DNA from 3 places in the Hydrogenophaga defluvii genome. Region 2 is predicted to be linked to each of the others. Evidence: predicted binding sites of a transcription regulator. Region 2 holds the regulator's gene; each other region holds the start of a gene.

Region 1 (3,238 bases), on a different contig from region 2:
GCTCCAGTGCGAGGCGAAACGCCCTGCGGAATTAAAACCAAAAAAGCGGTAACAGGATAGCCCTGTTACCGCCTTGACCAAGGGAGAGAAAGCGCCCCTTCGCCCCCTCAGTTCTGCGGTTTACCGCAGCAGGGCCAGCACGCCCTGCGGCAGCTGGTTGGCCTGGGCCACCATGGCGGTGCCGGCCTGTTGCAGGATCTGCGCCTTGGACAGCATGGCGGTCTCGGCGGCAAAGTCGGCGTCCAGGATGCGGCTGCGGGAGGCCGAGAGGTTCTCAGACGTCACCTGCAGGTTGCTCACCGTGGTTTCAAAGCGGCTTTGCAAGGCGCCGAGCTTGGCGCGCTCACCGCTGATGAAGGCCAGGGCCGAGTCCACGGTCTTCAAGGCGTCGCTGGCTTTGTTGAAGGTGGTCACGTCCAGCTCAGACACTTTCTTCAGGGTCGAACCGGTGTTGCCGGTGGCACCGAGTGCGGTCGTGGTCGTGGCGTTGACGGCATAGGACTTGTCGGAGTCCAGGGTCAGGTAGCCACCAGTGACGACGAAGTCCGCGTCCGTGGTGTTTGCCAAAGCCTGCGCGGTACCCACCAGATTCAAAGCCCCAGCGGTGTCCACAGTCATTTTCTGAATGGTGGACACACCCGCGTTGCTGCTGGCGGTGTCGCCCACCAGAATGTTGTTGCCAGTGGTGTTGGTCAGCACGATGCCCGTTTGAGCCTCATTCAACTGAGCGGTGATGCCGGTCTTCGATGATTTCTCATTGATGGCCGAGACGGCCGCACTCAAGCCATCAGCGCCGTTGGTGGCCGAGATGTTGAATGACACGGTCTCGTTGGTGGAGTTGTCCGAGCGCAGCACCAAGCTGTATGCGCCCGCGGCACCAAAGCTCAGCTGCGCCGTTGTGCGCGCCGTGGCTGTCACGCCGGTTTTGGACGTTTGGGCGTTGATCGCATCGGCTGTGACTTTGGTGGAGTCGTTGGCGGCAACGGTGACGCTGGCCGAGCCAAGAGCGCCGTTCACCGCCAATGTACCCCCAACAACGCCATTGGTACCAAAGGCAGTGGCACTGGTGGTTGTCGCCTGGGCAGTTGCCCCGGTTCCCGAAACTTGGTTGTTGCCGTAGACGTTGGTGCGCAGGTTGCCGGTGGAGGCCACGATGGTTTGGCCCGAGTTGGCGCCGACCTGGAACTGGGCCGTGCCAAAGGTGCCGTCCAGCAGCTTCTGGCCGTTGAATTCGGTGGATTGCGAGATGCGGTCCAGTTCGGCCACCAGTTGGCCCACTTCGGCGTTCAGGGCTTGGCGGTCACCGGCGCTGTTGGAGGCGTTGGCCGACTGCACGGCCAGTTCGCGGATGCGCTGCAGGATGTCGCCGGAGGCTTTGAGGGCGCCTTCAGCGGTCTGCGCCAGCGAAATGCCATCGTTGGCGTTGCGAACCGCCTGATTCAGGCCTCGGATTTGGCTGGTGAACCGCTCGGAAATGGCCAAGCCGGCGGCGTCGTCTTTGGCGCTGTTGATGCGCAGGCCAGAGGACAGGCGCTGAATGGCCTGCGACAGCGAACCCTGGGATGTGGTCAGGTTGCGTTGTGCGGTCAACGAGTTGACGTTGGTGTTGATGGTGGCTGCCATGGCAGATCTCCTTGATAAGAAAACCAAACAAACTGGCGTTTCCGCCAACCACGACCACTTGCGAGTCGGTCCACCGTGCGGGGCAGGTGGCAGGCTGTGATGAAGTCGTTATTGTGTTTTTCGGCGCTTCATCCAGAAACTTGAGGCTCGCTTGAGAAAAGGCTGCTTTTTTACACCTTTTTACCGCAGCAGGGCCAGCACACCTTGTGGTAGCTGGTTGGCCTGAGCCACCATGGCGGTGCCGGCCTGCTGCAGGATCTGCGCTTTGGACAGCATGGCCGTTTCGGCAGCAAAGTCGGCGTCCAGGATGCGGCTGCGGGAGGCCGAGAGGTTCTCGGACGTGATCTGAAGGTTGCCCACGGTGGTTTCAAAGCGGCTTTGCAGGGCACCCAGTTTGGCGCGTTCACCGCTGATGAACGCCAGAGCCGCGTCCACGGTCCGTATGGCATCCGAAGCCTTTGCAAAGGACAGCACATCCAGATCCGAAACCTTGAGCAAGGTCGAACTGGCATCTGCCACGGCGGTTCCGCCATTGGCGTTCACCGCGAAGGATCGGTCGGAATCCAGTGCCAGGTAGCCACTCGTGACGTAGTTGAAGTTGCCCGCGTTGGGGGTCAGCATGGTGACACCTCCGCCCACGGCGACCAAGGCTTGGGTGGCGTCGCGCGCGTACTTTTGCATCGTCACGTTGCCGGCGTTGGTCACCACTTCGCCGATCATGATGTTGTTGCCCGTCGTGTTGCTGAGCATCAGGCCGGTACCTGCGGCGTCCAGCGTCGCAGTGATGCCCGTCTTGCCGGTGCGTTCGTTGATGGCAGCGATAGCCGCAGACAAACCATCTGCCCCTTGGGTGCTGGGCAGGGTAAAGCTCACGGTTTCCAGTGTTGAGTTGCTGGAGGTGAGCTCGAGCGAGTAGAAGCCGGTGGCAGAGAAGCTCATGCCGAGTTCGGTTCTAGCGCTGGCCCGCACGCCGGTGCGGTCGGTCGTCTGGTTGATCGCGTCCGCCATGTCTTTGGCCTGCGCATTGATGGCGTAGCTGACCGTTGCGCTTCCAGCGGCGCCGTTGATTTCGACCGTGTCACCTGCCAGCACGCCGTTGTTGGTGAACGGCAGGGCGGGCGCAAACTGAATGCCCGGTCCAGTGGTGGTGACCCGGTGGTTGCCGTACTGCGTGGTCCTTAGGTTGCTGGTGGTGGCGGCAATGGTCTGGCCGGCATTGGCTCCCACCTGGAATTGGGCCGTGCCGAATGAACCATTCAGCAGCTTCTGGCCGTTGAACTCCGTGGTCTGGGCAATCCGGTCCAATTCCGAGACCAATTGACCCACTTCCTGATTCAACGCCTGGCGGTCGCCGGCGCTGTTGGAGGCGTTGGCCGATTGCACCGCCAGTTCGCGGACGCGCTGCAGGATGTCCCCGGCGGCCTTTAAGGCGCCTTCGGCCGTCTGCGCCAGCGAAATGCCGTCGTTGGCGTTGCGGGCCGCCTGGTTCAGGCCACGGATCTGGCTGGTGAAACGTTCCGAGATGGCCAGGCCGGCGGCATCGTCTTTGGCACTGTTGATGCGCAGGCCAGAAGACAGGCGCTGAATGGCCTGCGACAGCGAGCCCTGGGATGTG
Region 2 (5,856 bases):
GCGTATTTCAGCGCCTTGCAGCGCGCCGGGCAGCGCTACATTGAAAGCCCCCGCGTACCGCCATGAGCCCACCGACCTGATTCCACCGCCATGACCTGCCGCCCCGCCCCATCACACGCTGCGCCCAGCCTGAGCTGGCTGCGCATGGGTGTGTTGTGTGTCAGCGGATGGGTCGGTTTGCTGGGCCTGGGAGCGGGTCTGGCTCACGCCAGTTCACCCGCGCCCGACGTGACACCCCAGTTGCTTCAGCAGGCCACCGAATGGGCGCAAAAGCACCTCAGTCCCGATGACGTGCCCGAGGGCGACCTGCCCTTGCGGCCCGAAATTGTGCTGGGCCAGCTCGACAGCCGGCTCAAACTCGCCCCCTGCGCCCGTGTGGAACCCTACCTCCCACGGGGCGCCCGGCTCTGGGGCCGCAGCCGGATAGGCCTGCGTTGCCTGGAGGGGCCCAGGTTGTGGAACGTGTTTCTGCCCATCACCGTCAAGGTGTGGGGCCCCGCCTGGGTGGTGCAGCGCGCGGTGGCGCCCGGCGCCCTGTTGAAAGAAGGCGATGTGGCACCGGGCGAGGTGGACTGGGCCGAGCACCCCGCGCCGGTCCTGGTTCGCCAGGCCGACTGGTTGGGTGTCACGGCAGCGCGTGGCCTCATGCCAGGCCAGGTGATGCGCCAGAACATGGTGCGCCCAGTGCAGGTGTTCAACGCTGGCACCGAGGTCAAGGTGCATGTCCATCAGGCCGGTTTTCAGCTCAGCGCCACCGGCCGGGCCATGGGCCACGGTTTCCTGGGACAGCCCGTCCGTGTCAAAATGCCGGGCGGCCGGGTGGTGTCGGGCCGGGTTCGGCGTGACAACGTGGTCAGCGTGGACATGTGAACCGCCACTTTTTTTCAAAAATAGGGGTAAAGTTCCCTTCAACTCGGTCGATACATCTCCCAAGACGCCCACTTTGGGCCTGGAGAGCGCCATGAAAATCAACAACCTGCCAGACAAGCCAGCCGGTGCCGCCACAGGGGCAGGTAAGCCTGCGGACAGGTTGCCCGCAGCCAACACCCAGCGCAACGAAGCAGCCGGCGAGGCCGGTGTGACCGTGTCGCTGTCGGCCACCAGCCAAACGATTTCCGCCAGTGTGGCGCGTGCCGGTGGCGATGTGTTCAATGCTCAGAAAGTGCAAGCCATCAAGTCGGCCATCGAAAACGGCACCTTCACCATCAACTCCGAAGCCATTGCCGACAAATTGTTGTCCAACGCCCGCGACATGCTGGGTGTGGCGGCAAAATAAGGCCCTCATCGCCTGAGGGCCCACGCTGGGCCCACCCTGTGGGCGGATGAGCTGACACAGCTGAACCGCCCACCATGTCATCCCCCTCCTCTCTCCCTGGTCCCGACGAGGTGCTGCGCTACGTTGAGCAACAGCTCGACCGCGTGGACGCCGCCCTGCGCAACGACCAGCCCGACCAACTGACGACGGAAGTTGAAGCGCTGGGCCGTGGCATCGCCTTGTTCCAGCAGGTTTTTCATCAAATGAAAGACGGCGCGGCGTCGGAATGGCAGCCCAAGCTGAGTGCCGCCAACGGCCGGCTGCAGGCGCTGCAACAGCAGCTGATGGCGCGCAGTGCCGCCGTCAACCGGGCACTGGGGACACTGTTTCCGGCCGAACAAGGCAACGCCTACGCCCGCCTGGGCGGGAAAAGTGGCATGGGGGGCTTGCCCCGCGTCAGCAACCACACCTCTTTCAAGGCGTAGCCGCCGCAGCGGGTTCAGTGTTCGCGCAGCTTGGCGCGCAACCGGGCGATCGACTGGCTGTGCAGCTGGCACACGCGTGACTCGGTCACGCCCAGCACAGCGGCAATTTCCTTCAGGTTCATGTCGTGCTCGTAGTACATGCTCATCACATGCTGCTCACGCTCGGGCAACTTGTTGATGGCCTCCACGAGCGAGCGGCGCATGCGCTGGTCGCCCAGCACGGCAGACGGATCGTCTTCCGCGTCGGCGGGCAGGAAACGGTCGAGAAAATGGTCCTCGTCCTCGCCCCGTCCCCCCATGTCCTCCAGGTAGACCAGTTGTGTGCCACGCACACGGGCCAGGGTTTGCTGGTAGTCGGCCAGGCTCATGTCCATTTCCTGGGCAATTTCGGTTTCTTTGGGTGGGCGACCCAGGCGTTGTTCCAGCCGGTGCACCGCCAGCTCGATGTCTTTTTGCAGCTTGCGCGAGCCACGCGACATCCAATCGCCCTCGCGCAGTTCGTCGAGCATGGCGCCACGTATGCGCTGGCTGGCAAAGGTCTCGAACTGAACGCCCTGCGACGGTTCGAACCGGGACAAGGCCTCGGTCAGCCCGATCATGCCGACCTGGATGAGGTCGTCCACCTCCACACTGGCCGGCAGCTTGGCGATCATGTGGTGGGCGAGCCGGTGCACCAGCGGGCTGTACTTTCGCAGCTGGTCATCGCGCTCAAGCGTGCCTTTGGCGGTGTACATCAACATCTCCGAGAATCCGGTTCGGCGGCCACCTCGGCCGGTTGGCGCAGGTCGCTCGCCACCACATCCGAGGTCACCGTCAGCGCGCTGTCCAGCACCTTGAACCACCACGGTTCGGGCACCCGGGCAGCCGGTGTGTCGCGGCTTTCATCATACGCCACTGGCCAGATTTGCAAATCTGCCCCGAGGTGGGTGCGGGCACACTGCGCCAGCGCCGCCACAGGCGCTTCCAACGCGGCCAGACCTCGGCCGCCGGCCGTGTGGCCCCGGGGTGCCATGGGCACCAGCACGGGCGACAGTTCCCCGGCCTGCAACAAGACCTTGGCCGCGTTGTAGGCCTCCACCAAGGTGCGCGGCTGGGCATCCAGCGGCACCAGGGGCCGCGCCCCGGTGGCTTGAAGCAACACGGCCAGCACCTCCACCGGCGCAGTCAAGAGCACAAACACGCCCTGGGGCAAGGCCTGAACCAGGCGCGCCAGGGTGGCGCTGCCAGGCCGGCCGTGGGCCTGGTTGCCCAGCTGCAGCAGGCCCAGCCGACCCGGCATGATGTGCACGCCAGAAACCGCGTCTTCGGTCCAGTCACCCGGCCAGGGCACTGGTGCGCCGGGCGTGGCCTCCAGCAGGGCACGCAGGCCCGAACCGGCGGATTCGGTGGCCATGCCGTCCAGCACTAACACCTGCTCGCCCTGGCGGGCGAGCCGGCGCGCCAGCAACCACAGCAACTGGTGCGCCACACCGCCATGGGCCGTGGCGGGCACCACCAGCAAGCGGGTGGGCGGAGCAGGCGCGAAGGCGTGCAGCCCGTGCGCCTGATCGAATGCGTCAAACATGCCAGGCATCCAGCGTCACGGGGTTGGTCACGGGTTGCGAGAAAAACAGGCCCAACTCGCTGGACTGGGGGTCGTAGGCCGACTTGGCCGTGGTGCCCATGGACAGCCGCACCAGTGATGCTGCATCGGGGCGCTGCCAGTCTTCGGGCACACGCTGGCCGGTGCAAACACCACGCAACATGGCCTGGTGGCGGATCAGGGTGTCCAGGGCCGGACCCAGCTTGGGTGCTTCGTCCAGTTTGGACAGGATCACACCGTACAGATCGGCGTTCTTGTAGGCGTTGAACACGTCGTCCAGCGTGTCGCCATGGCTACCGGCATTGAGCACCAGCAACTTCTTGACCTTGGGGCTGGCCAGCAGCTCCAGCATGTCGGCGATGCGCGGATCGTTCTGGCTCAGGCCAGCGGTGTCGATGATGACCATGCGCTTGTTGGACAGCAGATTGAGCAGGTCCTGCAGCGCAGCGGCGTCGTGCGCCAGGTGGGCCACCACACCCAACATGCGGCCGTAGCTGCGCAGCTGTTCGTAGCCGGCCACGCGGTAGGTGTCCAGGGTGATCAGGCCCACGCTGTTGGCGCCATACGCCTTGACGCACTGCGCGGCCAGCTTGGCGGCGGTGGTGGTTTTGCCCACGCCGGTGGCGCCCATCAAGGCGTACACGCCACCTTCGTCGCACAGGCTGGAGCTGGCGTCGGCCGTCTTGAGGTTGCGGGTCAAAACCTCCTGCGTCCACTTGAAGGCATCGGCTGCGCTCAGCTCGGGCGGCATGCGCTCCAACACCGCACGCGCCACCGCAGGCGAGTAGCCAGAGCGGATCAGCTTGAGCATGAGGTTGGACTGGATGGGGTTCTGGCGCGAGTTGCCCAGCCACGACAAGGTGTTGAAGCGCTCCTCGATCATGTCTTTGAGGGCGTTGAGCTCGCCGGTCAGGCGTGCTTCCACCGCGCTGGGGGCACCCGAGCCCGCCTGTGGGCTGCGGCTTGCCGCTTGCTGCGGGCGGTTGTGGTCGGGGGTGGGCAGCACGCTGCGCGGCTGAACCACCGCCTCGCGCTGGCGGGGCTGCGCCGCAACCGGCGCTTGTGCGCTCTGGCCCAGGGCCTCGCGGCGTTTGCGCAGCATGCGTTCACGCACATAGTCCTGGAAGGACAGCGTGCTCATGGCCAGGGTTTCGGTGTCCTGCTCAACACTGCTTTGGCTGTTGCCCAGCACGGGGCGTTGCAGCTCGGCACGTTCTTGTAGGCTGCGACGCCCGCCCACCGCCGGTGCCTCGCTCACCGCTTGCGGGCGGGGCGTCAGGCGCTGGGCGGCGATCTGGTCGAGGTTTTCCTCGGCCGTGGCCACCACCTCAAAACCGCCGCCGGTGGAGCGGCTGGACAGGATGACCGCCGAGTCACCAAACACGCTGCGCGCTTTGGCCATGGCCTCACGGGACGTGGGGGCGAGGAATCGTTGGACGTTCATGGGGTGACCTCCGTGCTGGGCACTGCGGGGAAAAAAACAAATCGGTTCATCAAGATGCCACCTCGCCCAGGATTGGGCCGATGCGGATCAGGTGGGTGTCAGGGATCTCGCTGTGTGCCAGCACCTGCAGCCGGGGTGCGGCGCGGCGCAGCAGGCGGGCCATGGCGGAGCGGATGGCGTCGGGCACCAGCAGGCAGGCGGGCACGCCCTGCTCTTCCTGCTGGTTGGCCACCTGTGCGGCCGAGCGGGTGAGCATGTCAGCCACACCCGGGTCGAGTGCGGACTGTGCGCCGCCGCCCAGGGCCTGGGTCAGCAGACGCTCCAGGCCGGGTTCGATGGCAATCACTTCGAGCTCTTTGGTGGGGCCGTAGATCTGCTGCACGATGGCAGGCGACAGCGCGGTGCGCACACGGCGGGCCAGCTCGGCCGGGTCGGTGGTCAGCGGCGCGTGTTCGGCCAGCGATTCGATGATGGTGCGGATGTCCCGGATGTGCACACCCTCTTCCAGCAGCAGTTGCAGCACCTTCTGGAACACGCCGATGGGCACCAGTTTGGGCACCACTTCGTCGATCAGTTTGGGGGCAAGCTTGGCCACGTGTTCCACCAGTTCCTGGGTCTCTGTGCGGCTCAGCAACTTCGCGGCCTGCACTTGCATCAAGTGTGACAAATGGGTGGCCAGCACGGTCTCAGAATCAACCACGGTATAGCCGGCCATTTGGGCGTTTTCACGCTGGCGGTCGTCGATCCAGTGCGCGGGCAGGCCGAAGGCGGGGTCGGTGGTGGGGGTGCCGATCAACGGCGTTTTGGTGCCGCCCGGGTTGATGGCCAGGAACTGGCCGGGCATGATTTCGCCCTCGCCCACCACCACGCCGCGCAGCGTGATGCGGTAGGCGCTGGGGCGCAGCTCCAGGTTGTCGCGCACGTGCACCGGCGGCGGCAGAAAGCCCACGTCTTGCGCAAACTTTTTGCGCACACCTTTGATACGCGCCAGCAAGTCGCCCGAGCGGTTCTTGTCCACCATGGGGATCAGGCGGTAGCCCAACTCCAGGCCCAACAGGTCCACGGGCATCAGGTCGTTCCAGCTGGCTTC
Region 3 (5,856 bases), on a different contig from region 2:
CCTTGGCGCCAGCGATTCGACCCTGCTCGAAACCCTCGCCAAAGGCCTGCTGCTTGATCAGGTCGAGATCGGGCGCGGGCAACTCGGGCGGCGCGGGCGGGGCTTCGATGACGGGGGCGGCCGCTGTCGAACCCTTGGGCGGCTTGCCGTCCATGGACTGGAATTCCCAGGGCGAAAATACCTCCACCTCCTCGCGCGGAATGAAGCGGTGGTAGGGCGAATTTTTCGCGTTAGACGAAGCTGTCATCCCCGCCTCCCGCCAGCATGATCTGTCCTTCGTCGGACAGGCGGCGCACCAGTTTCAGGATGTCTTTCTGTTGTGCCTCGACCTCGGACAGGCGCACCGGCCCTCGGGTTTCGAGGTCTTCACGCAGGCTCTCGGCCGCACGCGAGGACATGTTGGTGAGGATCTTCTCCTTGAGTTCCGCACTGGCACCTTTGAGGGCGATGACCAGGGTGTCGGACGACACCTCTTTGAGCACCAGTTGAATGGCCTTGTTGTCCAGCTTGAGCAGGTCCTCGAAGGTGAACATCTTGTCCATGATTTTCTGGGCCAGATCGCCGTCGTTCTCGCGGATGGAGTCGATCACGCTGGCCTCCAGGCTGGTGCCCATGAGGTTGATGATCTCGGCCGCCGCCTTGACGCCGCCCAGCGAGCTCTTGCGGATCTTGTCGCCACCGGCCAGCACCTTGTAGAGCACTTCGTTGAGGTCTTTCAGTGCGGCCGGCTGTATGCCTTCGAGGGTGGCGATGCGCAGCATGACCTCGTTGCGCATGCGCTCGGTGAAGTTCTTGAGCACGCCGGCCGACTGTTCGAAATCCAGGTGCACGAGGATGGCGGCCAGGATCTGCGGGTGCTCGTTGCGCAGCAGCTCGGCCACCGAGGCCGGGTCCATCCACTTCAGGCTCTCGATGCCTGAGACGTCGCCCCCCTGCAGAATGCGGTCGATCAGCAGCGAGGCTTTGTCGTCGCCCAGGGCGCGTCTGAGCACGGAACGGACGTAGTTGTCGGTGTCTGAGACCAGCAGGCTTTGAGACGCCGCCTCGTGGGTGAACTTTTCAATGACCTGATCGACTTTTTCCTTGGTCACCGCACGCATGCGGGCGATGGTTTCACCCAGGCGCTGCACCTCTTTGGGCGACAGGTGCTTGAACACCTCGGCCGCTTCCTCTTCGCCCAGCGACATGAGGAAGATGGCAGCGTCCTGAAGGCCTTGTTCGGTGTCCATGGGAGCGTGTGCGGGCGGGTGGTGGGAGGGGGGTCAGGTCGGCGCAACAGCGCCGCTGGATTCGCCGCTGACCCAGTTCTTGATGATGCTGGCCACCGCCACCGGGTTTTCTTTGGCAAGGCGGCGGGCATCTTCCAGGCGCAACATTTCGGGCGTGGGCTCGTCGGAGCCTGCCGGCTTGGGCAGCAGGGCGGGGCGCTCGGGCTGGTCGTCGAGCACGGCATCGAGTTGCAGCGGTTCGCCGTTGGGGCCCACGGCAGCCGCCGCTGCGGCTTCGGCGCTGACCGGGGGGCGGCGCATGTCGCGCAGGGCGGGGCGCACCACACCAAAGAAGATGATCAGGCCCAGCAACACCATGCCCACCGGCCAGGCCAGGTTTTGCGCCAGTTCGCGGTTGTCGCCCGACTTCCACCACACGACCTCGCTGTCGTCTGCCTTGGCGCGGGTGAACGGGGAGTTCATGAGGTTGACCGAATCGCCACGGTCCTGGCTGAAACCAATGGCTTCACGCACCAGCGCCGTCATCTGCTCCACCTGCTCGGGTGGCAGGGCTTCGCTGACGATTTCACCCTTGTCGTTGGTGATGTTGCGGTGGTTGACCACCACGGCGGCGCTGACTCGGCGCACCGTACCGGTGGCGCCGCGTGTGACACGCACCGTTTTGTCCACTTCGTAGTTGGTCACTTGTTCGCGTCGGGTCAACCCGTTGGCGCCCACCACCTCGCCATTCGGACCGGTCACACCCACCTGACCGGGCTGGCCGTTGATGGGTGCGGCAGTGGGTGCGGGCGGCTGGTTGGCCACCGCCCCAGGCGTGCCTGGTGGGGGAATGTTGCCATTGGCGTCGCGCGCTTCAATCGTCTGCTGGCTGCGCACCGCGCTGGGTTCGGTGCCCTGGTTGGGGCGGTGCTGTTCTTGGGTCTGCTCGGTCAGTGAGAAGTCGACGTCGGCCGTGACCTGGGCGCGCACATTCTCGCGGCCCACCAGCGGCTCCAGCAGGTCCATGATGCGGCGCACGTACACCTGTTCAAGTTGTTGAACGTACTGCAGTTGTTGGGTGTCCACGCTGCCGGCCTGCCCGTCAGCTGGGTTGGAGAGCAGGGCGCCTGTGGCGTCCAGCACGCTGACCGCTTTGGGGTTCATCTCGGGGACGCTGCTGGCCACCAGGTGCACAATGCCGGCGATTTGCGAGCGGTCCAGCGTGCGGCCACTGTGCAGGGTGAGCAGCACACTGGCCGACGGTTTCTGCTGTTCACGGAAAAAGCCGTTCTGGTTGGGCAGGGCCAGGTGCACCCGGGCGTCAGCCACCGAGGACAAGGCCTGGATGGAACGCGTCAGCTCGCCTTCGAGGCCACGCTGAAAGCTCAGACGTTCCTGGAACTGGGTCATGCCCAGGCGGTTGTTGTCCATCAGCTCGAAGCCAGCGATCGAGCCTTTGGGCAAGCCTTGAGAGGCCAAGCGCAGGCGGGTGTCGTGCACCCGGTCGGCCGGCACCATGATGGCCTGACCGCCATCCAGGTGCTTGTAGGGCACGTTCATCTGCGTCAGCTGGGCGATCACAGCACCCCCGTCCTTGTCGGACAGGTTGGCATACAAAACCTTCCAGTCGGCCTGACGGTTCATGTAGAACGCCAGCATCAACACCAGCAGCAGCGCCAGCGCGCCACCGATCAGGCCGATCTTGCGGCGACCGTCCAGGCGCGCAAACCCGTCCATCAGGGCATTGGCTGGTGCAGCGGGGCGAAGGTCAACTTCGGCAACGGCGGTGTTCATGGTGGCGATGATGAACCAAAAAAGGCGGGGTGGACCCACGGTTGGACGGATTATCAAATTGCCGACCCCACAACTAAAGCAAAATAAGCCCGGGATTCACCCCTCTACTTCAATTCAAGTTTTGGCGCCGGCTGTCTACCATTGCGCCATCCCGTTGAGCCAGATCCGGCTGCGGGGCTTTTTGACGGAGTTGGGCCATGGACATGCGTATCACACCTTTGACGCCGCAGGCGCTGGGCGCCCTGGCACAAAAGCGCCTGCAACAGGCGGCCGCCAACGGCGAGGCGGTGAGCGGGCCCGGCTTTTCCGACGCGTTCAAGAACGCGCTGCAGTCGGTGAGCAAAGCACAGAACGAGGCCAGCCGGCTGCAAAACGAAGTGCAAATGGGCAACCGCAACGTCAGCCTGGAAGAAACCATGCTGGCGATGCAGAAATCGCAAATCGGCTTTCAGGCGGCATTGAATGTGCGAAACCGCATGGTGCAGGCCTACTCCGACGTGATGAACATGCAGGTCTGAACTTTTGTGTAGCACCAACAAAAACGCCCGGTCAAGCCGGGCGTTTTTGTTGGTGCGAGAAGGCGCTCAGTGCAGCGTCACACCCGCTGCGGGCATGTCGGCCCAGGCCAGGTCCAGCGTGTCGAGCAGGGGCTCGGCCAGGGAGCGAATTTGGGCATCGTGGCGCAAGATGCTGAGCATGATGCGGTTCTTCTCGGCACGTTGTGTGGCGCTGAGCACTTGCGAGCGCGACTCGTGGCGCAACTGCTCGATCAGCACCGCACAGGCGCCTTCGAGGCGAACCACCTCGTCCCAGTTTTCACTGCGCGCCGCCTCCACCATGCGCACGCTGGTGCTCTCGATGGCCTTGTAGTAGTCGATCAGGTTTTGCATGGCATCAGGCTCCAGAGGCTTCGTTTTTGATCTCTTTCCAGGCGCTGGCAATGTCCGCCATCAGCCGGCCCACCTCTTCCACAATGCTTTCGTCGTTGCGCGCGTTGGCCAGGGCCAGGCGCATGGTGCAGTAGCCGTACAAGCCTTCCAGGTTTTGGGCCAGGTCGCCACCGTCTTGCTTGTCCAGGCCAGGCTTGAGGCCTTCCTCAATGATGCGCACCGCTTTGCCGATGGCCTTGACCCGGGCCACCACGTCGCCCCGCTGCATGGCACCACGCGCCTCTGTCAGCGACTGCACCACCCCGTCGAGCAACAGGCTGACCACGTGGTGCTTGTCGTCAGGGTTGAAGCTGGTTTCCACGTTGACCCGCTTGTAGGCGGATGCAGCGCGTGAGTGGGGCGAGGTGTACATGGACTGGCTCATTGTGTGAGATGTACCAGAAGTATCGGCATCTGCCAAACCTTCTTGAGCCGGGTGATGGGTAAATCAGGCGGGTGTTTCGGTCTCAAACGGGCGGGCTTTGCTTGGGGCGCGCTGGCGATCACTTGTTGGCGTTGTTCCAGGTGGTCACCTGCTGCGACACGTAGTTGTTCAGGGCCGTGAGGCCGGCCACCTGCGCGTCGAGAGCGCTGTAGCGGCGGTTGAGTTGCGCCTCAATCCGCGCAATCTTCGCGTTCAGGCGCTCGGTGTCCTTGGTGTTCTGGTCCAGCGCACGCTTGAGCGAGTCTTCTTTGGTCTTGAACAGGCCCGTGCTGGCTGCCAGCAGGCCATCGGCAAAGGTCTTGAATTTGACCGCCACGCCGTCTGTGGTCGTACCCGTGTTGTCGATGCGGAACAGGTTCTTGAAGTCCTCTGGCTTGGCGATGGCCGCATTGAACTTGGTCGAATCCACGCTGAGGTTGCCGCCCAGTTGCTGGCTGATGCCAATGTCGGATAGGCGCGCAAAAGCCGATCCCGTGGTGGTGGACTGCAGAATGCCGCGCATGGCGTTCTGTATGCCAATGGCAAAACTGTCGCCTTGCAGCAGGCCGCCCTGTTTGGTGGCGGCATCGTACTTGGTGGCTTCGGCCAACATGCTGTTCAGCGCGTTGTAGGCGTTCACAAACCCCTCTACCGCCGAACGGATGGGCGCGTCATCCGGCTTGATGGCGATCTCCGACACGTCGCCCACCAAGGCGCCGTCCAGCAGGGAAACGCTCACGCCCGAGACGATGTCCTTGAAGGTGTTGGTGGCGGAGGTGACTTCGATGCTGCCGTTGACCATCACTTTGGCGTCGCCAGCGTATTGTGTGATGCTGCCGGAGCTGGTGCCGTTGGTCATCAAGCGCGACAAACCCAGGCTGTCGCCCAGGTTGCCATCGGTATCGGTCACCGAGAGCTGGTAGCCAGCAGCCTCACCTGTGGCCTTGGAGCGAAGCAGCAGCTGTTCACCGCTGCCGTTGTTGAGCACGGTCGCCGCCAGGTCACTGGATTCACCGTTGATCTTGCTCGCGATATCGGCCAGCGTGTCGTCGGCGTCCACCGTGATCTCCAATGCGGCTGCCGAACCTGGCGCGAACACGTAGCCCGGGGCTGCGCCGTACTGGCCGAGCTGGATACTGAGTGTGCCCGCGCCAATGGGCTGGCTCTCACCGTTGACCTTGGCGAGCGATGCCGACGCATAGGTTTGTGCCTTGGCCAGCGCACTCACCGTCACGCTGAAGTTGTTGGCGCCCGTGCCGCCGATGGCGGTGGCAGAGATCGCCGTGGCCTTGGAGGAGGTGGCCGCCACGCCGTTGAACGTGGTGAGGGAGCGCAATTTGCCGGCCGCATCCGACAGGGCAGACACGCCAGCCTTCAGCTCGCCGTAAGCTGAAATCTTGGTTTGCACCGTGGCCGCCCTGACCTGGAGCTGGGTCAGCGGCTGTTTCTCGATCGCCACCAACTGGGACACGATGTCCTTGATGTTCAGGCCGCTGCCGAT

What was found. Region 2 encodes FliA, which starts transcription of late flagellar genes. Its sites were predicted from a motif close to CTAAAGTTTNNNNNNNNNNNGCCGNTA; they were not measured.
Region 1: ACFQU0_RS13920 (flagellin N-terminal helical domain-containing protein) is a predicted target of FliA. The motif match lies at 1,742-1,768, and genes of this name have one in related genera.
Region 3: fliS (flagellar export chaperone FliS) is a predicted target of FliA. The motif match lies at 4,337-4,363, and genes of this name have one in related genera.

The regions. Positions count from the first base shown of each region.
Region 1 is NZ_JBHTBZ010000040.1:80,967-84,204, forward strand. It holds gene ACFQU0_RS13920 (flagellin N-terminal helical domain-containing protein) at 121-1,623, opposite strand; partial or broken gene ACFQU0_RS13925 (flagellin N-terminal helical domain-containing protein) at 1,804-3,238, opposite strand, start outside.
Region 2 is NZ_JBHTBZ010000032.1:16,703-22,558, reverse strand. It holds gene flgA (flagellar basal body P-ring formation chaperone FlgA) at 91-870, shown strand; gene flgM (flagellar biosynthesis anti-sigma factor FlgM) at 962-1,276, shown strand; gene ACFQU0_RS11840 (hypothetical protein) at 1,351-1,740, shown strand; gene ACFQU0_RS11835 (RNA polymerase sigma factor FliA) at 1,755-2,474, opposite strand; gene ACFQU0_RS11830 (hypothetical protein) at 2,474-3,304, opposite strand; gene flhF (flagellar biosynthesis protein FlhF) at 3,297-4,766, opposite strand; gene flhA (flagellar biosynthesis protein FlhA) at 4,816-5,856, opposite strand, start outside.
Region 3 is NZ_JBHTBZ010000040.1:75,082-80,937, forward strand. It holds gene ACFQU0_RS13885 (FliH/SctL family protein) at 1-247, opposite strand, end outside; gene fliG (flagellar motor switch protein FliG) at 231-1,229, opposite strand; gene fliF (flagellar basal-body MS-ring/collar protein FliF) at 1,263-3,002, opposite strand; gene fliE (flagellar hook-basal body complex protein FliE) at 3,200-3,520, shown strand; gene ACFQU0_RS13905 (flagellar protein FliT) at 3,587-3,892, opposite strand; gene fliS (flagellar export chaperone FliS) at 3,897-4,304, opposite strand; gene fliD (flagellar filament capping protein FliD) at 4,435-5,856, opposite strand, start outside.